DNA from 3 places in the Alteromonas sp. 5NW40-0090 genome. Region 3 is predicted to be linked to each of the others. Evidence: predicted binding sites of a transcription regulator. Region 3 holds the regulator's gene; each other region holds the start of a gene.
What was found. Region 3 encodes sigma-54, which starts transcription at its own class of promoters, with help from an activator protein. Its sites were predicted from a motif close to GTTGGCACGNNNNTNGNNT; they were not measured.

Region 1 (8,221 bases), on a different contig from region 3:
TCTGCTGATTTACTCGCTTGCGTATTTTCACTTAACGTCACAGTGATAATGTCGCCTACTCTTCTCGCGGTAACATCCGAATACAAACTGTTAGCCATATGCGACCGGAATAACGATCCGTCTTCTACCACGGTTTCACGCGGGTAATCTGGCACTACTGGCGCAAACGAGGGATCATTTGCCTGAACGGGGGGCTCATTTGTACTGGCACAACCGCCAAGTAAAAGTAGTGCAGCAGATAAACCTAAAATACGCATGATGCTACCTAATTAAAGTTGCTGAATAACCTGACCAAGCATTTGGTCAACTGACGAGATAACTTTCGAGTTCATCTCATACAAACGCTGGCTTTCGATAAGGTTTACTAATTCTTCGGTCACGTTCACGTTAGATGTCTCTAGCGTGCCTTGAGAGATATACCCCAAACCTTGTAAGCCAGGGATCCCCTGAATAGGTGCACCGCTTGACGCCGTCTCGACATAAAGGTTCTGCCCAGTTGGTTGTAAGCCGGTCGGGTTAACAAAGTCGGAAATATTAAGCTGACCGAGTACCTGGGGTTCAGCTTGACCCCGTATGCTCACGCTAATTTCACCATCTTGAGAAATAGTAATCTGCTGTGCATCTTCAGGAACTGCAATTTCAGGCTGAAGCAAGAAACCAGCACCAGATGTAACGATTTGCCCTTGGTCATTTAATGAAAATTGACCATTTCGTGAATAAGCGATAGTGCCGTCAGGCTGCAAAATTTCAAAGTAACCTCGGCCTTGAATTGACATATCCAACGCGTTTTCAGTGGTGAGCAAGTTGCCTTGTGTATGCGCTTTTTGCGTAGCGACCACTTTCGAACCTGAACCAAGCATAAGTCCAGATGGCAACTCTGTATCAGCAGAGGAACGCCCTCCTGGCTGATTGATATTCTGATAAAGCAAATCTTCAAACACCGCGCGGTCTTTTTTAAAGCCCACTGTTGAAGCGTTCGCAAGGTTGTTAGACACCACTGCCACATCGGTCTGTGCGGCGTCTAGTCCGGTTTTACTAATCCACAATGCTGGATGCATGTTAACCTCCGACGTTGCTCATAGGGCAACGGTGATAAAAATTCTTTTACAAGATGCGTAGTAACTGGTTACCGCGAGTATCAAGCTCTTCTGCTTGCTTCATCATTTTGACTTGTAACTCGTAATGACGTTGAAGGCTTATCATGTCCACCATCTCTTCAACGGCATTAACGTTTGAGCCTTCAAGCATGCCAGACATTACTTTGACATTTGCATTAGCTGGGGCAATTGAGCCATCTTCCATCCTAAATAAGCCATCGTTGCCACGTTCCATATCAGCGTAGTTAGGACTAACCAATTTAAGGCGGCCTACTTCTTCGATAACATTGGCCGGGGCGCCTAACTGCCTCATCGACAAGGTACCGTCGGCGGCAATATTTAGGTTATCAAGAGGCACAGGTAAAAAAATCGGCCCGTTGTCCCCTAACACGACACGGTCGTGAATGTCTGTCAAAATTCCGTCATCGCCTAATTTAAAGTTACCATCACGGGAATAGGCTTCTTGACCATTTTGATCTTGTACCGCGAACCAACCATCCCCTTGAATAGCCACATCTAAATCGCGATCCGTTTTAATCATAGGGCCCGATTCATAATTGTTAGACGGGCTTTCAGTCATAGAAAACACGCGGGTTGGCAAGCCTTCGCCGTAGGCCGGCATTGATCTAGCTTGCTCTAACTGAGCTCTAAAACCCGTCGTCTGTGCGTTAGCTAAATTATTGGCTCTAATCCCCGTTCCTAATAGGTCTTGGGAGGCGCCACTCGCTGAAATGTAGAGAAGTTTGTCCATGACTGACTTTTGACTCTGATTAAACCTTAAACGAGATTTTGCAAAGGCGATGCCAATCTGTGGATTTTTACGTCAGATAGACAATATGAAAGGTACTGAATTGATATTTATAGGAAAATAAAAGAGCCGCTGTGCGGCGGCTCTTTCTAATAACGGCAACGATAGAAAATTTACCGGTCTAATCATTGCCGCTTTTTTGTGTTATTAAACAAGTCTAAACGCTAACTATCGAATGTTCAGAATAGTCTGGTTCAGTGAATTATTAACTTCAAGCGCTCGCGAGTTAGCCTGGAAGTTACGCTGAGCAATGATCATATCTATTAGCTCGGTGGTCAGGTTAACGTTGGCTTGTTCAAGAGCTGATGAATTAATCTCACCGAAGGTACCGGTTGTTGCTTCACCCGCTAGAGCCTCACCTGACAGAATACTCTCTTTCCACTGTGTGCTGCTCTCTTGTGTTAGGCCTTGTTCGTTAGAAAAACGCACCAGTGCAACACGAACAATAGGCTCAGAGGTTCCGTTAGAGAAAGTAGCGCGAACTAGGCCATCAGGGCCGATATCGATACCCGTTAGCCGGCCTACTGGCAGACCATCTTGCTCCAATGACGTTACTTCAAACGCTGAAGCGAACTGAGTCGGCTCATTAGGCGTAGCGTTATTCACATCAAGGTTAAAATCTATACTTATCTGTTGCGTCGGATCTGAACCATTTGCAAGAATGCCTGCGCCTAGTGCTTCAGTTTGCATTTTAAAATCCAGCGTCGCTAAGCCATCGGGTGTTTCCATACCCGAGAAATCACCACCTTGAGAGAAAATAAGCTTAGACGCGGTTACGGCATTACCTGTATTTCCGCCAACTGAGTTAACAGCTGTAGCTGGGTCGGTGTCAGCACCCGTTGAATCTGTCATATCAACGAGGGTATCGTCAACTGCTGTAGCCACGTACCATTCATTATCAACGCCAGGTGAACCGTCTTTGATGAAGTAATAGGTCATAACGTGGCTATCACCCAGTGAATCATACACAGTAACCGACGTGGCCGCGTTATAAGTCAATGGATCTTCAGGGTTAAAGTCTTGTGGATCAAGACCTGCGTCGCCAGCAGGAAGGTTCATACGAATATCAACCTCTGAGGTTTGTTGCGGTGAACCCGAAGAGTCAGGAATACGAACAGGCTCGGTAGTACTTAGCGCAACAGATGCACTGGTTCCATCAGCATTTACCGGGAAGCCCAGAAGGTTGTCGCCATTACTGTTTACCACGAAGTTGTCACTATCGAGCTTAAACTGGCCGGCACGAGTAAATGAAAAGTCACGTGATGTAATTTCAGGTACTGTCGCAAAGAAACCGTTACCTGTAATCGCTAGGTCTAACGACGTATTAGTAAACTGAAGGCTACCTTGAGAAAATTGCTGTGCAACTTCCTGAGTTAGTACACCGTCACCCACTTTCGTTTTACCACCTGCTAACAGTGATGCCGCATAAACATCGCCAAATTCAGCACGAGATTCTTTAAAGCCAACAGTATTAACGTTTGCGATGTTGTTGGCGGTTACATCCAAATCTTTTTGCGCGGCCGATACGCCACTCAGTGCAATATTAAAAGACATTATTGATTCTCCTACTAACTGCCGATTTGAATGACGTCATCAAGATTGATACTGACATCACCATCCAAATTCAAAATTACGCCCTGACCGCTGCCGGCCAAGCTTACACTTCCAACATGACGATTAACGGCAGTATTAAGCTGCACACCTTCACCGTTTAGTTCGCCAGTGGCACTGATAACATATTCACCCGGCGCCATCTGGTTGCCATGTTTATCTTTGCCGTCCCATTCAAACTCTATGTTGCCTGCACTTTGTGTACCTGCATCAATGGTTTTAATCACTTCACCAAACTGGTTCTCAATGCTAATTGTCATGTTTTGAACCGTTTTCTCATTTACGATGACGCCTGAGATTCCATCACCTTCATTTGCCATGTAACCAACGTTGCCTTGAACTAGCACGTTTTGTCCTATGAGACTCGACGCCTGCAGTGCTTGATTTGATGTCATTGAAGCGGCGAAAGATTCGAACTTCTCGTTAAGCTGAGAAATGCCGTCTGCCATAGTAAATGATGTCATCTGCGCCACCATCTGATCATTATCAACCGGTGCCGTGGGATCCTGGTTCGCCAGTTGTTCAGTCAACATTGAAAAGAAATCTTCCTGAGTTAACTGCTGCTCTGTACCATCAGCAATTTTGACGGTTTCTTCCTGCCAATACAGATCAGTATTTAAGCCGCTGTTATTTATGGTGTTCACAGATAAATCCTCACATTATTCAAGCGGCAAATTACTGCCCTTGACCTAATTGCAATACGCGGCGGAAGATTCGCTTAGTGGTATCCGCTACTTGTACGTTTGTTTCATACGCCTTAGACGCCGACATCATGTTTGCCATCTCCTCGACTATGTTGACGTTTGGCTTATAGATATATCCGTTTTCATCTGCCATTGGATTATTAGGCGAATACTCCACATTAAGCGGTGCGTCACTTTCTACAATGCCTTTAACCTGAACACCTGCCCCTTTGGACTGATCGCGCATGGCGTCTTGTAATGCTGTTGCGAAAACTGGATGGCGAGCTCGGTAGGTTTCGTCGTAACTGCTGCTTACCGAGTTTGCGTTGGCGATATTACTAGCCGTGGTGTTAAGGCGAACATTTTCTGCCTCCATACCAGTGCTCGAGATTTGCATAACATTAAATAAACTCATGACTATTGACCTCCTGAGCTAAGCGCTTTTTTCATGCCTTTAATTTTTCCGTTTAAAAATTCGAGGCTAGCTTGGTAACGCAAACCATTATCTAAAAATCGGTTTCTTTCCGCTTGAACTTCCACCGTATTCCCGTCACCAGTGTCTGGCTGAGTCGGAATGCGGTACTGCATGTCAAAATTTGCCGCCACTGACGTGGAATTGCCGCTTAGGTGGCGCTCATTAGTCCGCACCATTTTTGAAGAGTGCCCTGTTGAACTGCCTGACGCCTCTTGCATAGCAGATTGCATAGCTTTATTGAAATCGATGTCTCGTGCTTTATAACCAGGCGTATTAGCGTTGGCCAAATTACCGGCAATCACTTCCATACGCTCGGTACGTATAGTGAGCGCTGATTCGTGAAAACCCACCAACTTATCTAGGTTAATAGCCATAACATGACCTCTGACAAACTTAAAAATATTTCCTGATGACAGACTAAACGCGCGTATTTAAAGTCAGACTTTTGCCGTTTTACTGTCGTTTGTAGAAATAGTTAGCAAGGCAGATGCCAGAATGAGATTTTGAAGAGAAATATAGTCGTTATAATTCTGACCTGACCTATAAAAGCCTTTATTAATCAGGTCAGTGAATTAAGTTATTTTTTTTGGTAGTAAAGGCCAGGGTGGCATTTTACCATGCTGTATATATCGCTTGCAGCACTGATAGATTCCGATGCGCCAAGGAATAGCACGCCCTCTGGCTGCAATTGCCCGGCAATTTGTTGCAGGATCCGTTGTTTTACTTCTGCTGAAAAATAAATCAAAACGTTGCGGCAAAATACAATATCAAAGCGGCCAAGTGCTGCATAACTCGTGAGCAGGTTTAAACTTCTAAAGCTCACCATACGGCGAACTTCAGGTTTTACCTGCATTAGACCTTCTTCGTTTTGTTGAAAAAATGCTTGTCTTCGCTGAGGAGATAAACCTCTCGCCAACGACAATTCATCGTAAATGCCAGATTCGCACTTCTGCAACATTTCAGATGATAAATCAGTCGCCACTATTTCAACACCAGCTCTCAAGGCTCCTGGGCGTTGACGTTGAAATTCAAGCACGCACATGGCAATGGAATAGGGTTCCTGACCAGAAGAACACGCAGCACTCCAAATACGGATTTTCTGATTTTTCGTTGATAGGGACGGCAATAGATCTTTTATAAGAAGATCAAAGGGATAATTATCGCGAAACCATAATGTTTCGTTAGTAGTCATCGCGTCGATAACGCTTTGCAACAGGGTCCTATCAAAACCACGTACAACAACATCAATGAGTTCGTCTGCTGACCCATATTTATGCTTAAAAAGCAACGAAGCCAAACGACTCCGAACAAGATATTGTTTATTCTCCCCCAATACTATGCCGCATTGCTTTTCAAGAAACTCTCTAAACTTTAGATAACTTGCAGGCGAAACGTCTTTATTAGCCAATCCGTTTTTGCTCCGTTACTCGCACTCAGTCATTAGCCATTTCTGAACTGCTGTCGCTAATTCGTCTGGATGGAATTTCGCGATAAAGTCATCCGCACCGACCTTCTGTACCATAGCTTGGTTGAAAACACCGCTTAACGACGTGTGCAGTACCACATGAAGTTTCTGAAGTTCAGGTATATTTTTAATTTCTGCAGTAAGGGTATAGCCATCCATTTCCGGCATTTCGATATCTGAGACTAATACACCTACACGATTTGTTACATCGCCGTACTCTTCGGCAATTTCTTTAAGTCGCTTGAGTGCTTCAAGACCATTTTTCGCAAGCTCAATTTCAAGGCCTAGCGATGTAAGTGCCTTTTTCACCTGATTTCTCGCTACTGCCGAGTCATCGGCAATGAAGATAATTTTATTTTCTTGCCCTTCGGTAGTCAGACCTTCAGCAACGTCTGCACTCACTTCAGCATTTAGCGGAGAAATCTCGTTTAGAATTTTTTCCACGTCTAGAATTTCAATGAGTTCGTTTTCAACTTCGGTCACTGCCGTCAAATAGCTTGCTCGCCCTGTACCCTGTGGCGGTGGCATAATGGCATCCCAGTTGGTATTAATAATACGTTCGACAGCCCCCACCAAAAAACCTTGAACAGAACGGTTGTATTCAGCAATTACGATAAAAGCATTAGAAAGATCTTCAATTTTGCGACCACGAGTTGCCATACTTAAATCGATGACCGAAATAGTTTGGCCGCGAATATGCGCTACACCGCGAACCAATGGATTTAATTTCGGCATTGCAGTAAGCGGCGGGCACTGAAGCACCTCACGTACTTTAAACACGTTAATACCGAACCGTTGACGACCGTTCAGTCTAAACAGCAACAACTCTAAGCGATTCTGCCCGACAAGCTGTGTTCGCTGGTTTACCGAATCTAAAATCCCCGACATAGGTCACCTCTAAGTAATACTGGGCATGATCATTGCCTCTTATGGTAAAGATAGACAATATCATTAAATTTTTGCAGGTCAAACGACAGAAAAATGACGCCTATGGTTAATTTAAGCTTCACATGCATTTTAACGTTATCCGCTAGATGAGTCGTTGTTGAAGCTTTCTAAGCAAACCTTTGAAGTTTATTTTGTCGCCAAACCTGATATTCACAAATATGTATTTTATTAAGCATAGTCAATAACTCGCAAACTGAACACGAAAAGTCATGATGAAAAATATAAACAACAAAATGCGGATTACATTTTATCGCTCGTTCACCAGCTTAGTGCTCAGTTTACTTAGCGCACAATGCTATGGGGCAACGACTAACCATGAGCGAGTTGAAGAAGGTGCCAAGCAGTATTTGATAAATCAACTCATTGATACTACGCAGGATACTAACATTGATGTCGACATTGTGAAGATAGACGATAGGATAAATATTCCTGACTGCCCAACGGGCTTTCAATACAATGTATCGCAGGAAGCACTTAGCCAATCTTACATATCAGTGAGAGTAAGCTGTAAAAACAATGAATGGTATTTGTTCACTAGCGGACAGGTAACGCGAACCAAAGAAATTGTAGTCACTCAAGGCGCAATAAGCCCGGGAACTGTTTTAACGTCATCTAATTTAACCCTGGCAAAAGTTGACGTACGACGGTTGCGTCATACCGCATTTACGGAGTTAGATTCGCTAATTGGCGCCAGAATGAAGCGTCGTATCACCGGTGGTCAAGCTATACAGTCAAATATGCTATGCTTTGTATGTAAGGGCGACAGAATTACAATTACCGCAGAGGTTGCGGGAATGGAAGTTAAGACGGCAGGAATAGCGCAGCAAGATGGCGTAGTTGGCGATAACATAAAGGTGATTAACGCCAGTAGCCAGAAGGCCGTAATAGCCAGAGTCGCAAGCCCTGAAGAAGTCGTGATACACTTATAAAAGTGAGCGTGAAATATCTACTATTTTGTTTCCAATTTAGCTAAAGATATTAGCCTGAAGGCCGATATATATCACAGAGGCGAAAGAGTAGTGAGGACTAGATATGGCAATTAACAATATAAACAATGGGTTACCTAAAACACCCGTTGATAACGGGAAAGTTGCGCAGCAAAATCAGACGCAACAATCTCAACAACAAGCTTCA
Region 2 (8,221 bases), on a different contig from region 3:
TATGGCGCTTAAGCTTAATCGTCCGCTACCAGATAGAATAAAGCCCCCGTTGCGGCCCGCACAGCCAAATCCCGGTGAATTCGCATCAAGTAGCGTGACTTCTTGTTGAGCTTGAGCAAGCGTGATCGCAGCTGAAAGACCGGTATAACCACCACCGATAACGAGGTATTCGGTGCTCAACTTTTTGTTTAAAGGCGGCATTGTCGGTGGTTTATGTGTGGCATGCCAGTAACTGTTTGCTGCGGGAAACATTGATGAAACGCCGCGGGAAATAAGGGGATCGTAAGTCATAGATGAAAGCGTTTTACAGTGAGGAATGCTTAAAATTGGAGTAGCATTTCCGCACCTTCACACGCGCAATAGCCCTCGCATACAGGGCAGTCGTAGCCTTCGTGAATAGATGCGTAACGCCACTTATTAGGGTGCTTTTTGATAAGCTGGCCCCCATTTTTGGTGAAGTACTTAAATGCGCTGTTGCCCGGACTTGCCAACCAAATATGTGCTAAACCCGCTTCTGCGCCTTGAGTTTGTGCACAGTCTATAGATTTGCTCAGTAATGTGCTGCCAATACCACACCCCTGCATTGCAGGGTCTACCGTGTTGCATTTGAAATAACATACGGCACTTGGGTCTACAGGCCAAAGAGAAGGGCTGCACCACTCATCTGCTTCCCATTGTGTATACGCAAAAGTTAGCCTGAAACCCACCACTTTGTTTGCATACAGTGCTACCCAGCTAGCATTCGTAGTGCCAATGAAACTTTTAGCGTAGTAATCAGCGATCAGGTCATCGGTCAGGTAGTTGTCTCCGTGAACACGATTACCAAGAGAAATGACACCTGCAAAAAACGCTGGCGCTAACTGCTCGTAATCTATAGCGCTTTGAACTATGTGATTCATATGAATTGAAGGCGTCATACTCTTTCTTTGTTCGGTGTGCTTTTCATTCCGTCAAGGTGAACATCTAATGCTTCTACAGAAATTAATATCTCCCTTACCGACATCCATAGTGAATACAATAGTGACACTAGACTTGCAGCAAACACCCAATTGCCCACCTGTTGATAGGTAAGATAAATCGCTAACATGGACACTACACATAGAAAAAAGCTGCCCACTCCTGCTATTTGCATGCGCTTAATAAGCTGTATACGTAAGCGAAGATTTTTTATTTGTGCCTGTGTATTGTCATCTTTCTCTTCTTTTGAAAAGTTTCTGATGATAGTCGCAAGCGTCAAAAAACGATTGGTATAGGCTAAAAGCAATAAAGAAATTGCTGGAAATAACATGGCTGGAGTAGCTATATCTATTTTCATAGGTGTTTTATGCAATCGTCGAATGAAAAGAGTGTACCACAGGGGATTAGTTACACACAGTCATCAGCTAAGAGGTGGGTTTATAAAAATATCGCGTAGTTTTAAGGGACAATATGCTTGCCTACATCCTGTCTACTGTCATACCTGCCGCGCTCCAGCCTAACATGTCGCCCTCTAAGTGCATGACTTCAGAAAAATCGAGTTCTTCTAACACTTTCATAGCCAGTTTGGCTCGCCTACCAGAGCGGCAGTAGATGATAATAGGCTTGTTCTTGTGACCTTCTAATTCGCTTAGATAGTCGTTAATGTTTTCATGAGGCATATTCACTGCCCCGGGAATATGCCCGTCGGCAAATTCTTCGGGAGAGCGGACGTCGATAAGAAGCCAGTCGTTGTTTGCGACGCGTTCAATAAGATAAGGAGAAGCCGCAACTGAGGCTTGGGCAGTGGCTTTTGCAGTGCACTGAAGCGACACAAATAATGCAATACTGACAACAACTAGAAAACCCGCAACAACAATCCGCATGAAATGATGCTCTTACCTTCTTACTGATATTTTAGACTTAAGTATAACGCTTATGCGTTTTATTTAATACCTTCACATAGCGATTTTAGTTCATTTATTAATCGTAGCGAAAACCGGCTTGTAACGTCTGGATCTACAACAATAAGTGGCGCATTTAGAAAACGCCGGTGTTTCTGCCAGAATACTTCTAGTTCTTGGCGCGAGTTTTTAGATGCAGCGATTAGAGCATGCGGCTGACGGACCAATACGTCCCTAACTGTCACTTGCGGGTAGTCTACAGGGCTATCTGCAAACAGAGTTTGTGCACCACAAATATTTAATAGCTTATTACCCCATGCATTGGGGCCGATTGTCATTAGTGGCGCTGTCCATGAATAGTAAAATACTCGTTGACGTGGCTCAGTATCGTATTTATGCCTTAGATTTTTTAAATCGTTGAGAAAGGTATTGCTGAGTTTGGTTGCTTTTTTTTGCGTGTTGGTAAGAGCGCCAAGCCTTTTTATTTCACTCGCAATATCTGTAATGTTTTCAATCTTACTACTAAATACATTAAGCCCCATTGAAGAAAGCTTATGGATATCTTGGGGTTTGTTGCCACCCTCCCAAGCCAAAACTAAATCTGGCTTTAAAGCCACTATTGCAGCAATATCTGCCCCCTGAAAATCAGCTATACGTTGAATGTTTTGGGCTGCTTCTGGATAGTCACTATAGTCGCTGACGCCTAAAAGATTAGGGCCTAAACCTAGACTGAACGCCCACTCTGTTAGGTGTGGCGCAAGACTGACTATTTTTAGCTCCGCGGGATTTGATAAAGCGCTTGATTCCGAGCTTGGTGCAACATCGGCAGAAGCAAATTGATTGCCGTTTGTAAGGTGCATTGTGCTGATATCTGACGATGAATCAGCAAGCGCGAGAAGAGGCAGATAGCATAGATATACAAAAAAAATGGTTTTCATTGGACCTGCTACTTTCATGATGGGGCCGCTATCGCTAGCATTACTAATGAGGCGAAAGCGCTAATTGTTATCATCGCATGATTAACGGTGCTTTTGGCTGATAGCATGTGAGAGTATTTCACCTCGTTAGCACCACCTACACGGGGATATCGAATTTTTTTATTTGCGTAAATCGCAGGGCCACCCAGTTTTACATCTAGTACACCACCCATTAGAGCAAGCAACAGTGACGTTTTATCTTTCACTGGGGAGCGCTTTATGGCCCGAAACCCTTTAATAGGATGGCTGATCAATAGTGTTGCTAGACCACCAATGGCCGCTGGCGGCATATTGAGTAAGTAGACAAGGTTGCGTACGGGTTTGGCAAAAAAAGTCATTGTTGGGGTTCGGTAATGCCATTGCCAAGATGTGAGTAAAAGCAATCGATAAATGAGTGCGCCTATGGGGCCTGCCACTACAAAGTAGAAAATAACGCCGCAATATAGATAGAGAAACTTGAGCCATAGAGATTCTATAGCGGCTTTGGCAATTCCTATATCGGTAAGTGAATTGCATTGACGTGCTGTTATGGTTTGTACCATTTCACGGGCAAGAGATTTCTTGTTTCTTCCCACACTTCCTAGCACCTTCTTATACTGCTGACGCTGGTAGCCGAAGTCGAGGAGTGCAACAAGAATAATGGCTTCGAAGAAAACAGGGTACTGCGCCATATACACTAGAATGGTTACGCAGATTATCAGAGGCGCGAGAAGTACCAACGCAGCTAACGTGCCTGAAATGTAGTGCTGAGACGGACCATATTTGGCAGATGGCACCACTTTGCGCCCCATTTGCAAAACAAGGTAGCGCATTAGCGTTAATGGATGAGTACTTTGGGGCCAGCGCCACAGAGCGTCGATGGCGATAGCCAACCAAAGTACGAATAGCGACTGATAATTCGGGTCGCTAATAACTTCTGTCATCTTATTTGGCGAGGGTTTTAATCATTGCCATTACAAGTTGTGCAGAATGCTTAGCGGCAGTCTCTAGATACTCTTTAAAGCTTACGGATGATGTTTTGCCTGCAATATCAGATAACGAACGAATTACGAGAAATGGCGTGTCGAGCATATGGCAGGTTTGGCCAATGGCTGCACCTTCCATCTCAACAGCTTTCATATCCGGAAAGTTTTCGCGCAATTCCGCTACTGCTTCATCGCTACCAATAAATGCATCACCCGTACAAATTAAACCTGTCGTAGACTGAAGCGATGTAATACCTGCAGCGGCGGTTCGGGCCGTTTCCATTAATGTTGTATCGCAACGGAAGTCTTCTGGCATACCGGCACATTGACCGAGTTTGTAGCCAAAGTGAGTTAGATTAGCATCGTGATGGATAACGTGACTGGCAATCACTAAATCACCAATGTTCAGGTTCTTGTCGAAGCCACCTGCAGAGCCGGTGTTAACCACAGCATCGGGTGCATATTGCTCAATGAGTACGGTAGTGGCGATAGCTGCTGCCACTTTTCCAATACCGCATTTAACTAACACCACTTCTATGTCGTCAAGCGTGCCTTCATAAAATGTAAGGTGCTTCCACTGGGTTTCTTTAACATTCCAAAGAGACGCTTTAAGTAGCGCAACTTCTTCATCCATTGCACCTAAAATACCAATTTTTTTCATAACTATACCGACGGTGTTAAGGGAATTTAACGCGTGAATACGCTGTTGAATGTATTAATTGTATAAGGAAAACAAAGAAACTGACAGAAAAATGCCTTTGTTGCACTATTTGAGAGTAAGAAAACAGTTGAGCAACAAAGGCTAGGGGAAAGGTGAGTTTACCTTATCAGGCGGCAGCTGGTCTGCTTGAGCGCACCGGGCGAGTAGGGCGCTTAGGTGGCTCTGGGTTATGCGTTGGCAATTGAGCCATCTTATTTTGTAATCGACGATACGGAATAAGTTTGTTTTCCAAACATTCGCGAATGTCATCGACGGTGTAGCCAGATTTTACTTTTATTCGTGCATGAGGAAGGCCGGCTGCATCTAATGCGCCTGTTACAAACCAATCTTTTTGCGCTTTGTAACCCTCTTTACCTTGGCTATGGACTAAGTCGATGGCCATTACCGGGCTCATATCTTGTTTATCCACCAACACAAAGTCTAGCTGCCTGCTTGATGCTCTACTAATAGCTTGGCTTGCTGTCTTCTTGTTGGCAGATTGACGTACTGAGACCAAGTCATTAAGACGTACACGACACACAATCCTAAACTCTCGTCCCATGGCCTGTTCGATAAGGTTCAAAAAGGTATGCTCTACCGGCGTGAACAGTTGTGGCTTTCGCCTAAATGGAAAAGCGACTCCACCGTCTGACAATTTTATGGCACCTAGTGCAACGACAATAAGTAACATCATTAGAATAATTGCCAATTCCATCGTAACCCTCGCAAATTTCAAAAATAAAAGCGAATGACGTTAAGCTATTTACGGTGCGCTAATTTATCACTGAAGATCTAGCCTACTTCTTTTAGCTTCGCTGGTGTCAGAAAAATGACGCCAAACGTTGTCATCATGTTGTTTACAGTGAAATTGCAAGCCAGATGCCAACATGAGCATGTTTTTCACTGGCTTTTGAAAGTAGAGTTCAATTAGCGTTTGACGTAACCAAAATGTCGACTTGAGAGCCTGTTTTATCTGGGCTTACAATAACTCTGATGGTTTTGTCTGAAGAGGACAGTAGTGTTCGTCCATTAACTGGAACGTGGGTTTTTAAAGCAGGATGAGCCGTTTGATAGAGATTAACCATAGCCTCAGGAGCAGCGGGTGAATGATAAACCATCACAGACGTCAAGGGTTCGTCAAAGGCTTGGCATTGACGAGCATCTTGAGCAATTTTTACCTGCTGGAACTCAGAAGGACAGGACGCTATCCTAGGTTTAGCGGTATCTGCGCGTGATAGCGTTGCCTCTACCGAAACAGTATCGGCATAAGATAAGCCACTCATGCCTGATAATAAGGTTAGATAGATGGCAAGTCTTTTAACATCTAAGTTCTTCATAGATAGACTCTTGATCAAGTTAGTTTTTTACTTAAGTTTGAAATACTAGAGACGTTGCTCTTTTACATCAACTAAACCTTGGTCTATTAACGTATGCAATCAAGGTTTCTGGTATATCGCTTACGCTCTTTTACTATCTTAATTCAATTTGGATAAGGCGTAGTTAACAGCTCATACAAAATCTGCGTCCCGCTGTAAAAGTTGCCAATCCGCAAGTTTTCATTAGGAGCATGCTGATTATTATCAGCATTTACCAATGGAATGAGTATCACAGGTTTCTTTAAGTTAGTTACAAGGGGAGCAGTAGGCACAGTACCTCCCATTAACGGGATAAGGATGGCTTTTTCATTCCTCGCAGACTCAAGCGCCTCTTGTGCCCATTGACCAACTGGCGCATTGAGTTGGGTCTGAAGGGCGGCAGTTCCTTGATTTATCTCCATTCGAATAAGTTTTTCGTGTTTTAAACGTAATGTTGTTGAAGGTGTCTCATCAACAACTAGGTATCCCTTTGACTCTATGAATTTCCTTAAAAGAGCAGTCTGTCGAGATGAGTGTGCTTTTTTTGTTGTTCTTATATCCAAGGATACGGACGCTTCGGCTGGAATGATCGTTCTCACTGCTTTTGTGCTTGCTGCACTTAATCCATTGATATTTAAAGAAGGAAGGCTAATAGATTCATAGTAGTTGCTTCCCACTGACTCTGATTTCGCAACGCCCAGACGCGAAAGAAGTGCATCTTCGTCAATGGGAATATTATGTAATGCCTGTATTTCTGCTTCTGATAATGGTGAATCACCATAGTAACCAGGTATAACAACTTGGCCTTTGTCATTTTTCATACTTGCTAGAAGAGACGAAAGCATAAAGGCAGGGTTTGGAATGTAGTTACCGAAGTGACCACTATGGCTGTCTGAGATAGGCCCATAAACGGTTAGCTTGACAAGGGTGGCACCACGGTGCCCGAAAACTACGGTGGGTGCGTTAGAGGGATGCATGGGCCCGTCCAGCATCACCACTGCATCTGCTGAAAGTAGACTTTTATTTTTCTGAATAACCTCAGCGAGTAATGGAGAACCACCTTCTTCATTTGAATCTAAAAGCACCTTCACATTGATTGAAGGTGACGTTTGATTTACTGATAACGCGTGCATTGCCGCAAGCAGCATCATAATGGGCGCTTTATCATCTGACGCTGAGCGCGCAAATATACGCCAATTAGGATTGACACTATTTTTTAGCAGCGAGAGAGGCTTTTCCACCCATGCACCATCCTCTTCTGCTTTTAGCACAGGTTGCCATGGGCTTTTTTGATCCCAAAGTTCTGCGTTAACTGCTTGACCATCCATGTGTGCATAAAAAAGAATAGTGGGAGCATTTTCATCGGCTAATTTATATTCAGCATACATCATAGGCATGCCCTCATTATCGAGAAGCTGTGTGTCTATACCATATTCACTGTATTTCTGAGCTGTCCATTCTGCTACTTTTCGAATATCGCTAGCCGACTGCGTGGCGACGTTTGGTAGTGTGAGATATTCAAGGTAGTCATTAAATACCGCCGTTGCTATAGCGTCGGTAGGCGGATTATCGTCGTTCGCGTATGACGAATAAGAAAAAGAAAGTAAGGCGAGTCCACAAAGTAGACCGATCCGTAATCCCATGATGTGCTCTCTTAAATTAACTATATTGCCCAATGTAAATCGTATCTTCTTAGTTTTAAATAAAAAAAGCTCGATAGCAGAACTATCGAGCTTCTCATAAAAGGACTTGTTAGCGAAGGTTAAACGCCAATATAATCCATAATCCCTTCTGCGGCTTTGCGGCCTTCGTCGATAGCAGTAACAACCAAGTCACTACCACGTACCATATCGCCACCGGCAAAGACTTGCGGGTGAGAGGTCTGGTAAGCAAATTTGCCAGCAGATGGCGCGCGTACGCGACCTTTTTCATCAAGCATAATGCCGAAGTCAGCAAACCATGGCGCAGGGCTTGGCTGGAAGCCGAAAGCAATGATCACCGCGTCAGCTTCTAATACGTGCTCTGAACCTTCCACTTCAACAGGACGGCGGCGACCATTGGCGTCCGGTGGCCCCATTTCGGTTTTAACCAACTTAACACCACACGCCTTACCGTTTTCATCTACTGCAATGTCTAGCGGCTGAAGGTTGAATTTAAACTCAACCCCTTCTTCTTTAGCATTAACAACTTCGCGGCGAGATCCTGGCATGCTTTCTTCGTCCCGGCGGTATGCACAGGTCACTTGGGCAGCACCTTGGCGAATTGATGTACGAACGCAGTCCATGGTGGTATCACCACCACCTAATACAACGACGCGCTTGCCTTTCATATCAATGTAATCAGCAGGATCTTTTTCAAGGCCCAT
Region 3 (8,221 bases):
TGACAGATCAGTATGCTCGCGAAGGGGAAACGCCACATTATCGAACACACTCATATCAGTAAACAGCGCGCCACTTTGGAAAAGCATGCTCATTCTACGACGGGTTTGGTAAAGAGACTTTCTCGACATTGAGACAATCGAATCGCCGTCGAATTTTACGTCGCCTTCATCTGGCGTTAACTGCCCACCAATAAGGCGCAGCAGCGTGGTTTTACCTATACCACTTGGGCCCATTACCGCAGTAATTTTGCCTTTGGGTACCTTTAGCGATATCCCATCATAAATGATGCGATCGGCGCGCTTAAAGGTAAGGTTATCTACTTCAACTAAATGATCCATAGTTACTTAAATGTCGACCCCTGACGCTGGATTGGCTACGTTTCTAACCGCGATTGCAACCCACTTAAAAAAATAATAAATAATATGAGTGATAGGCATATTCAATTTCTATGCCTTTGCACACATCTCTCATAAAGTTTACTGAGCAGTTTACTTTTAAGAACGCGCAATTTCAAAAAAGTTTACTCTTCAGTGTAGTTTTTATGTTTACAGGCTAGCATGATCTATCGACATGCTCATTGGGCCGTGTAATTTGGTGCCATTGTACGCTTTTTCAAGAGCCTCGCCAAAGTCAAAAAGTTACAAGTTATGTTCTATTGAGACGAATGATAGGTGTCCCGCGCTGAAGTAATGCCCGCGCCTTAACTAACTCTTACATATAGTACCAGTCCCCATCCTATTTCCTTGTTTATTAACTGAAACTGAACGCTCGGGGTATACCAATAAAGACTCATTTAACATTCACTATCGGCAGAAATTTACGGTAATAGCCCTTATTTGATGAAAATAAAGCGTTGCGAGCATAGGCAAATGGCACTCTTTTTGCGACAATCTAGCGAAATACTTTCTCTTACAGGTTGTTGTGCTTTTAAACATTGTTATTTTTCTGATTGGGCTGATTGTCTTGAGTTGGAGTGCGGACCGTTTTGTTTATGGTGCTTCAGCGCTGGCAAAGAACATCGGTATCTCTCCTATGATGATCGGCCTAACGATTGTCGCTATGGGCTCTTCGGCACCTGAAATCGTGGTCTCCGCTATTGCCTCTGCCAATGGCAATATGAACACTGCGGTAGGTAATGCACTAGGTTCGAATATAACAAACATCGCATTGGTGTTAGGTATAACTGCGCTTGTAAAGCCGCTTCTTGTTTCATCTACCACCCTAAAACGTGAACTTCCAGCGCTTCTGATCATCTCACTAATAGCTATCGGCTTTATGTTTGACGGAGAATTGAAGTCTTATGAAGGGATCATCTTACTGGGCCTATTTATTTTTGTTCTGGCAATGATGGCTTGGTTGTCACTTCAAGTAGATAAAGAAGACCCGCTTGTTGCTGAAACCGCAGATGAGATCCCTAAGGGCGTTTCAAATACTTCCGCGCTTATCTGGATAGGTGTTGGCCTTGTTGTTCTGCCATTGAGTGCCCACTTTCTAGTAAATTCGGCCGTTGAAATTGCCAGATACATGGGCATTTCTGATTTAGTTATTGGACTGACTATCATTGCCTTTGGCACAAGCCTGCCCGAGCTTGCAGCAAGTGTAGCAGGCGTGCTCAAAGGCGAAGACGATTTAGCACTGGGTAATATCATCGGCTCTAACATTTTCAACCTGCTTGCCGTACTTGGTATGCCTGGGTTAATTGCCCCAGGTCTTCTCGACCCAGATGTTTATAATCGAGACATGTACGTTATGCTCGGCTTAACTTTGCTATTGTTTTTGTTCAGCTTCGATTTAATTGGCAAGCGTACAATTTCAAGAACAAATGGATTTATACTTCTGGCTTGCTTTATCGGCTATCAATTCTGGCTGTTCGGATAACCATGAATACAAAAACTCAGATGCACTATATTGAATCGGCAAAGCGTGTTATCGACATTGAAGCGCAAGCCATTGCCAATCTTGCAGAGCGCTTAAACGGTGATTTTATCATTGCGTGTAACATTCTCTTCAACTGTAAGGGAAAAGTGGTCGTGAGCGGTATGGGTAAGTCTGGGCACATTGGAAATAAAATTGCTGCTACGCTGGCCAGTACAGGAACGCCTGCTTTTTTCATGCATCCAGGCGAGGCCAACCACGGCGACTTGGGCATGCTGAGTAAAGGAGACGTCTTATTAGCCATCTCTAATTCTGGTGAAACTAACGAGTTAGTTAATCTTTTGCCTGTCGTTAAGCGTTTGGGGATACAAGTTGTGGCCATGACCAATAGTGCATCCAGCTCGTTGGGTCAACACGCAGATGTAGTACTTGATATAAGCGTTGAAAAAGAAGCCTGCTCGTTAGGTCTTGCCCCTACGTCAAGCACAACAGCCACTTTGGTTATGGGCGACGCCCTTGCGGTGGCCTTACTCGACCAAAAAGGCTTTACGTCGGATGATTTTGCGCTGTCGCATCCTGGCGGTAGCTTGGGTAGAAAACTGCTGCTCAAAGTGAGTGATATTATGCTTAACGGCAGCGACATCCCGCTAGTGAGTGAAAACGCATCTGTCGCTGACGCGCTTTTAGAAATCTCTAAAAAGGGGCTTGGCATGACTGGTGTATTAGCCTCTGATGGCTCATTGACCGGCGTCTTTACAGACGGTGATTTACGACGAATACTCGATGCACGCATTGATGTGCACGGCGTAACCGTAGAAGATGTGATGACCAAAGGCGGTAAAACCACAACCGCAGAGCAATTGGCTGTTGAAGCCCTCAACTTAATGGAAACTCACAAGATAAGCGCGCTGATGGTCACCGATGACAAGCGCAAACCTGTTGGCGCCTTCAATATGCACATGCTTCTGAAAGCAGGAGTACTCTGAATGACGACGACCTTATATACCGATCTAGACAAAGGGCTTTTTGAAAAACTAGCGCATATTAAGCTACTGGTGTGTGACGTAGATGGCGTATTTTCTGACGGCCGCATTTACTTAGGCAATGACGGTGAAGAACTTAAAGCCTTTCACACTCGCGACGGATATGGCGTAAAAGCGCTAGTAAGCAACGGCGTCAATGTCGCAGTTATCACAGGGCGACGCTCAGCAATTGTAGAAAATAGAATGAAAGCCCTTAACGTTGCGCACATAATTCAAGGCGAAGAAAATAAAGCAGACGCGCTGAGCGAACTGATGCAAAGCCTGAAGTTAGCGCCTAATGAAGTTGCAGCGGTAGGTGATGACATGCCTGACACAGGTATGTATCAACATGTTGCTGTTAAAATTGCAGTGGCCGATGCCCACCCTTACGTCGCCAAACAAGCCAATTGGATAACCACACTTCCAGGTGGGTTTGGTGCGGTGCGAGAAATATCAGACACTATTTTGCAAGCCAAAGGGGTGGCGAACGAGATTTTTGGAGCGAGTGTATGAGCCTATTTGGCTTCAATCGCTTAGGTTTAAGTATATCGGCGCTATTTATCTTAGCGCTTTTGATGTACATCCCTACGTGGATGGAAGAGCAGCCTGAAACTCAAGGCAGTAGCGAAAATGACGCCTTGAAGCCAGCATATAAGGCTAAGAACCTAACGACTACGTTATACAATCAAGACGGTGAGTTGAACCACAAAGTGTTTGCAGAGTCGATGGAACACTATGACCAGCTGGGTTTTGTTTTATTTCAACAGCCAAAGTACACCTTGTATACGGAAAACGCTTCATCACCTTGGGTTGTAACAGCACAAGAAGGAACGCTTTATAACAATGAGCTGATTCAACTTGAAAATAGCGTTGTTATAGAAAATCAAACCAGCGATGATTTTGTGAAAAGTTTATCAACTGAATACATACAGATAAATTTAGACACGAAACAAATGACATCTGATCAACCCGTTGAGATACTGGGTACACAGTACCTTATTTTAAGTAATGGGTTTAACGCGAACTTACGCACACAAGAATACGAGCTTTTAGATCATGTACAAACGACTTATTCCCCTAGCAACTAGTTTTATGCTTGCCATCGCTAGTGGTGCGGTGCTTGCTAGTGAAGACGACTTTTCACAACCCATCAAAATAGGGTCGAACACCCAGTTTATTGACGGTAAAAACAAAACTGCGCTTTACAAAGAAGACGTCCTTATCACGCAAGGTTCGCTTGTCATCAAGGCTGATGAGGTCGAAGTTATCGCTACAGACGGCAGCGGACGAGAAATATTTATCGCACGGGGTAACCCTGCTAGCTATTCTCAATCGCTTGAGGACGGTACGCCAGTGTCAGCAAAGGCCAATGAGATACGCTATGAAGTGGCTAATCGTACCATCTCTCTGGCAGGCAGCGCTGAGCTACAGCAGGACACCAGTAAAGTGCAAGGCGACAAGATTACTTTTGATATGATTACCGAGCAATTACTTGCAACCGGTGGAGCGGGTAAAAATGGCGAAGGCCGGGTAACTACGGTATTTACGCCGGAAACTATTCGCAAAACATCGTCAAAGAAAGATAACAAGGACAATGAATAGCAATGGCTACTTTGAGTGCTAAAAACCTTGCTAAAGCCTACAAGTCACGACAGGTTGTTCGCGATGTGAGTCTTTCTGTCTCAACGGGTCAAATAGTCGGCCTTCTTGGGCCTAATGGCGCTGGTAAGACCACTACATTTTATATGATTGTCGGCTTGGTAAACCTAGATAAAGGTAAGATTGAGATTGACGACAACGAACTCACTCATCAACCAATGCACGAGCGCGCACGCCGCGGCATAGGCTACCTTCCACAGGAAGCATCAATTTTTAGAAAGCTTACGGTACATGAAAATATCATGGCTATTTTACAAACCCGTAAAGATTTAAATTCACAGCAGCAAGAAGAAGAAGCCGACGCCCTACTTGATGAATTTAATATCAACCATATACGTAATAGTACGGGGATGAGTTTGTCAGGTGGCGAGCGCCGTCGTGTTGAAATAGCACGCGCTTTGGCCGCAAAACCACAATTTATTTTGTTAGATGAACCATTTGCTGGTGTTGATCCAATATCAGTTAATGATATAAAGAAGATAATACAACATCTTCGGGATAGGGGCATTGGTATCCTTATCACGGACCATAACGTACGCGAAACATTGGATGTTTGCGAGAAAGCGTACATTGTGAGTCATGGCGAGCTTATTGCGCAAGGAACGGCGGAACAGGTTTTAAGTAATCAAAAAGTAAGGGATGTATACCTAGGCGAACAATTCAGGCTATAGTTTGTGTAACCGAATTGTCATTTTTCAGTTTAGCTCTGGTATATTCAATTTAGAGCATTTAAATAAGACGTAGATGAAACCATCTTTACAGCTAAAATTTAGCCAACAACTTACAATGACACCTCAGCTTCAGCAGGCCATTAAACTGCTGCAGCTTTCTACGCTTGATCTCCAGCAAGAGATACAAGAAGCACTCGATTCAAACCCACTATTGGAAGTGGAAGAAGGCAATGACGAGGCACAGCTAGAGAAGAACAACATCGATAATGATGATAGTGCATCTGAAGCAACGGCTTCTGCTTCAAGTGATACATTGGAAGCGGGCGATGCGCTAGAGAAAAACGATCTTCCAGACGAGCTGCCAATCGACAGCACATGGGATGAGTATTACTCCGCGTCTTCTGCGCCTGCACCTGGCCCATCTAATGATGATGAACAAATCTTCCAAGGTGAGACCACTGAAGACATCCAAGAGCACTTGCTTTGGCAAATGCGCCTCACTCACTTTTCAGACACTGACCGCGCAATTGCTACTGCTATCATCGACTCTATCGACGAATCCGGTTATCTAACGGTTACCCTTGAGGATATTTTAGAAGCGGTAAATGACGACGATTTAGAAGAGCCGATAGAGATGGACGAAATAGAATGTGTGCTTAAGCGCATTCAGATGTTCGACCCTATTGGCTCTGGCTCACGCTCTCCACAAGAATGTCTTATGGTGCAGTTGCGTCAGTTTTCAGAAGACACGCCGTGGCTTGTAGAAGCGAAACAACTTATCGAAGAATATTCAGACTTACTCAGCAGCAAAGACTATCGCACCCTGATGCGAAAAAGTCGCTTGAAAGAAGACCAGCTGCGCGAGGCAATGCGTTTGCTTCAAACCTTGAATCCTCGCCCAGGTAGTGCTTTAGTTACTAAAGAGCCTGAGTACGTTATTCCTGATGTCTCTGTAACCAAGAAGAATGGCCGTTGGGTGGTTGAGCTGAACCCTGACAGTTTGCCTAAATTAAGCGTAAACCAGCAATACGCTGCCATGAGTCGCCGTGCCAAAAACAGTAGTGACTCGCAATTCATCCGCTCACACATGCAAGAAGCCAAGTGGTTCATAAAGAGCCTTGAGTCTCGTAACGATACCTTAATGAAGGTAGCCAACTGCATTGTGCAACAGCAAATGGGCTTTTTTGAGCACGGCCCGGAAATGATGAAACCAATGGTGCTAAATGATGTCGCAGAAATGGTAGATATGCACGAATCGACTATTTCACGTGTGACAACGCAAAAGTATATGCATACGCCGCGTGGTATTTTCGAATTGAAGTATTTCTTCTCAAGCCACGTTGCAACCGAGTCCGGTGGTGAGTGTTCATCCACAGCGATTCGTGCATTGATCAAGAAGTTAGTGGCCGCAGAAAATCCTAGTAAGCCGCTAAGTGATAGCAAGATTGCTTCATTGTTAGCCGAGCAAGGCATAAAAGTCGCTCGGCGAACAATAGCAAAATACCGGGAATCGTTATCGATCCCGCCGTCGAACCAACGCAAAAGCCTTATTTAAACGGGCTTAATAATATAAGGAAGACGAAATATGCAAATCAACCTTACTGGTCATCATGTCGAAATCACCGACTCTTTGCGTAATTATGTCGATACGAAGTTCAGCAAACTTGAACGTCACTTTGATCACATTTCTAATGTGCATGTCATCCTGAACGTTGAAAAATTAAATCAAAAAGCCGAAGCGACCGTTCATTTAAGTGGCGCTGAAGTATTCGCATCCTCAGAAAACACCGACATGTATGCGGCGATTGACAGCATGGTTGATAAACTCGACCGGCAGGTAATCAAGCATAAGGAAAAACTGAAAAAACATTAGTAGTTAATTGAGCATGGATATACAAGCCATCGTAAGTCTGGACCGCACCGAGTGTGCGGTTCAGTGTAATAGTAAAAAGCGAATTCTTGAGATCATCGCTGATATCGCTGCCAAGCAAAACGATAACATTGACCAGGCAACGGTACTTAATAGCTTAATGGCTCGAGAACGGATGGGTAGTACAGGCATTGGTAATGGTATCGCCCTGCCCCACGGACGCCTGCCGGGCCTTGAGAAAGTGATTGCCATTGTTGTAACCAGCACGCCAGCAATCGACTTTGACGCCCTTGACGAGAAACCCGTAGACATCTTTTTTGCGCTACTTGTTCCAGAGGAACAAACCGAAGGACACCTTCAAACGCTGGCCACCGTGGCGGGTAAACTAAGCGACAAAGAAACGATTAAAGCGATACGTCGTGCAACGACAAGCGACGATATTCTAACTGCATTAAGTTAAACATTAAGCGCCTATTAACCGTTTAGTAGGCGCCTCATTAATCAACGCGTATGTGATAAAACCAGAGTATTAGGGAGAAAGTAGGTGAAGCTGATAATAATCAGTGGTCGTTCGGGATCTGGTAAGTCTGTCGCACTTCGCGCATTGGAAGACTTAGGTTATTACTGTGTTGATAATATCCCGGTAAACTTACTTCCGACCCTAACCCATACTGTTGTTGATGAGTATGATCAGGTAGCGGTAAGTATCGATGTGAGAAACTTACCTAAAAATCCTGACGATTTGGTAGAAATTCTAGACTACCTGCCCTCTTCGTGGTCGATGACTATTGTCTACATCGACGCGAGCGATGATGTACTGGTTAAGCGTTTTAGCGAAACACGTCGTCTTCACCCTCTCGCCAAGCTTAATAAATCGCTTTCAGAAGCCATTAAAGCCGAGTCTGCACTACTTGCGCCTATTGCAGAACGCGCAGATTTATATTTAGACACAGATAAGCTTACCATTCACCAACTGGCAGAGTTAATTCGAGAGCGTATCTTGGGTAAGAAAAGCTCACGCCTTGTGCTTGTGTTTGAGTCGTTTGGCTTTAAGCACGGTATTCCAAAAGATGCGGATTACGTTTTTGATGCCCGCTTTTTACCCAATCCCCATTGGGAGCCC

Region 1: the regulator sigma-54 is predicted to act here: its motif matches at 1,887-1,905, upstream of AC27KT_RS01965 (flagellar basal body rod protein FlgF).
Region 2: the regulator sigma-54 is predicted to act here: its motif matches at 5,370-5,388, upstream of AC27KT_RS10760 (DUF2726 domain-containing protein).

Annotation. Positions count from the first base shown of each region.
Region 1 covers NZ_BAAJLT010000001.1:447,372-455,592, forward strand. The annotation lists gene flgH (flagellar basal body L-ring protein FlgH) at 1-257, opposite strand, end outside; gene flgG (flagellar basal-body rod protein FlgG) at 270-1,058, opposite strand; gene AC27KT_RS01965 (flagellar basal body rod protein FlgF) at 1,105-1,848, opposite strand; gene flgE (flagellar hook protein FlgE) at 2,074-3,459, opposite strand; gene flgD (flagellar hook assembly protein FlgD) at 3,474-4,160, opposite strand; gene flgC (flagellar basal body rod protein FlgC) at 4,192-4,614, opposite strand; gene flgB (flagellar basal body rod protein FlgB) at 4,617-5,048, opposite strand; gene AC27KT_RS01990 (CheR family methyltransferase) at 5,252-6,082, opposite strand; gene AC27KT_RS01995 (chemotaxis protein CheV) at 6,098-7,027, opposite strand; gene flgA (flagellar basal body P-ring formation chaperone FlgA) at 7,300-8,016, shown strand; gene flgM (flagellar biosynthesis anti-sigma factor FlgM) at 8,120-8,221, shown strand, end outside.
Region 2 covers NZ_BAAJLT010000007.1:212,937-221,157, forward strand. The annotation lists gene AC27KT_RS10725 (NAD(P)/FAD-dependent oxidoreductase) at 1-291, opposite strand, end outside; gene AC27KT_RS10730 (GNAT family N-acetyltransferase) at 321-917, opposite strand; gene AC27KT_RS10735 (DUF2721 domain-containing protein) at 914-1,315, opposite strand; gene AC27KT_RS10740 (rhodanese-like domain-containing protein) at 1,437-1,841, opposite strand; gene AC27KT_RS10745 (cobalamin-binding protein) at 1,901-2,797, opposite strand; gene AC27KT_RS10750 (cobalamin biosynthesis protein CobD/CbiB) at 2,812-3,759, opposite strand; gene AC27KT_RS10755 (5'-methylthioadenosine/adenosylhomocysteine nucleosidase) at 3,761-4,462, opposite strand; gene AC27KT_RS10760 (DUF2726 domain-containing protein) at 4,629-5,216, opposite strand; gene AC27KT_RS10765 (hypothetical protein) at 5,425-5,838, opposite strand; gene AC27KT_RS10770 (M20/M25/M40 family metallo-hydrolase) at 5,982-7,499, opposite strand; gene AC27KT_RS10775 (FAD-dependent oxidoreductase) at 7,619-8,221, opposite strand, start outside.
Region 3 covers NZ_BAAJLT010000008.1:239,040-247,260, reverse strand. The annotation lists gene mlaF (phospholipid ABC transporter ATP-binding protein MlaF) at 1-339, opposite strand, end outside; gene AC27KT_RS12035 (calcium/sodium antiporter) at 923-1,879, shown strand; gene AC27KT_RS12030 (KpsF/GutQ family sugar-phosphate isomerase) at 1,882-2,862, shown strand; gene kdsC (3-deoxy-manno-octulosonate-8-phosphatase KdsC) at 2,863-3,411, shown strand; gene lptC (LPS export ABC transporter periplasmic protein LptC) at 3,408-3,986, shown strand; gene lptA (lipopolysaccharide transport periplasmic protein LptA) at 3,955-4,500, shown strand; gene lptB (LPS export ABC transporter ATP-binding protein) at 4,503-5,228, shown strand; gene AC27KT_RS12005 (RNA polymerase factor sigma-54) at 5,302-6,783, shown strand; gene hpf (ribosome hibernation promoting factor) at 6,814-7,101, shown strand; gene ptsN (PTS IIA-like nitrogen regulatory protein PtsN) at 7,115-7,558, shown strand; gene rapZ (RNase adapter RapZ) at 7,643-8,221, shown strand, end outside.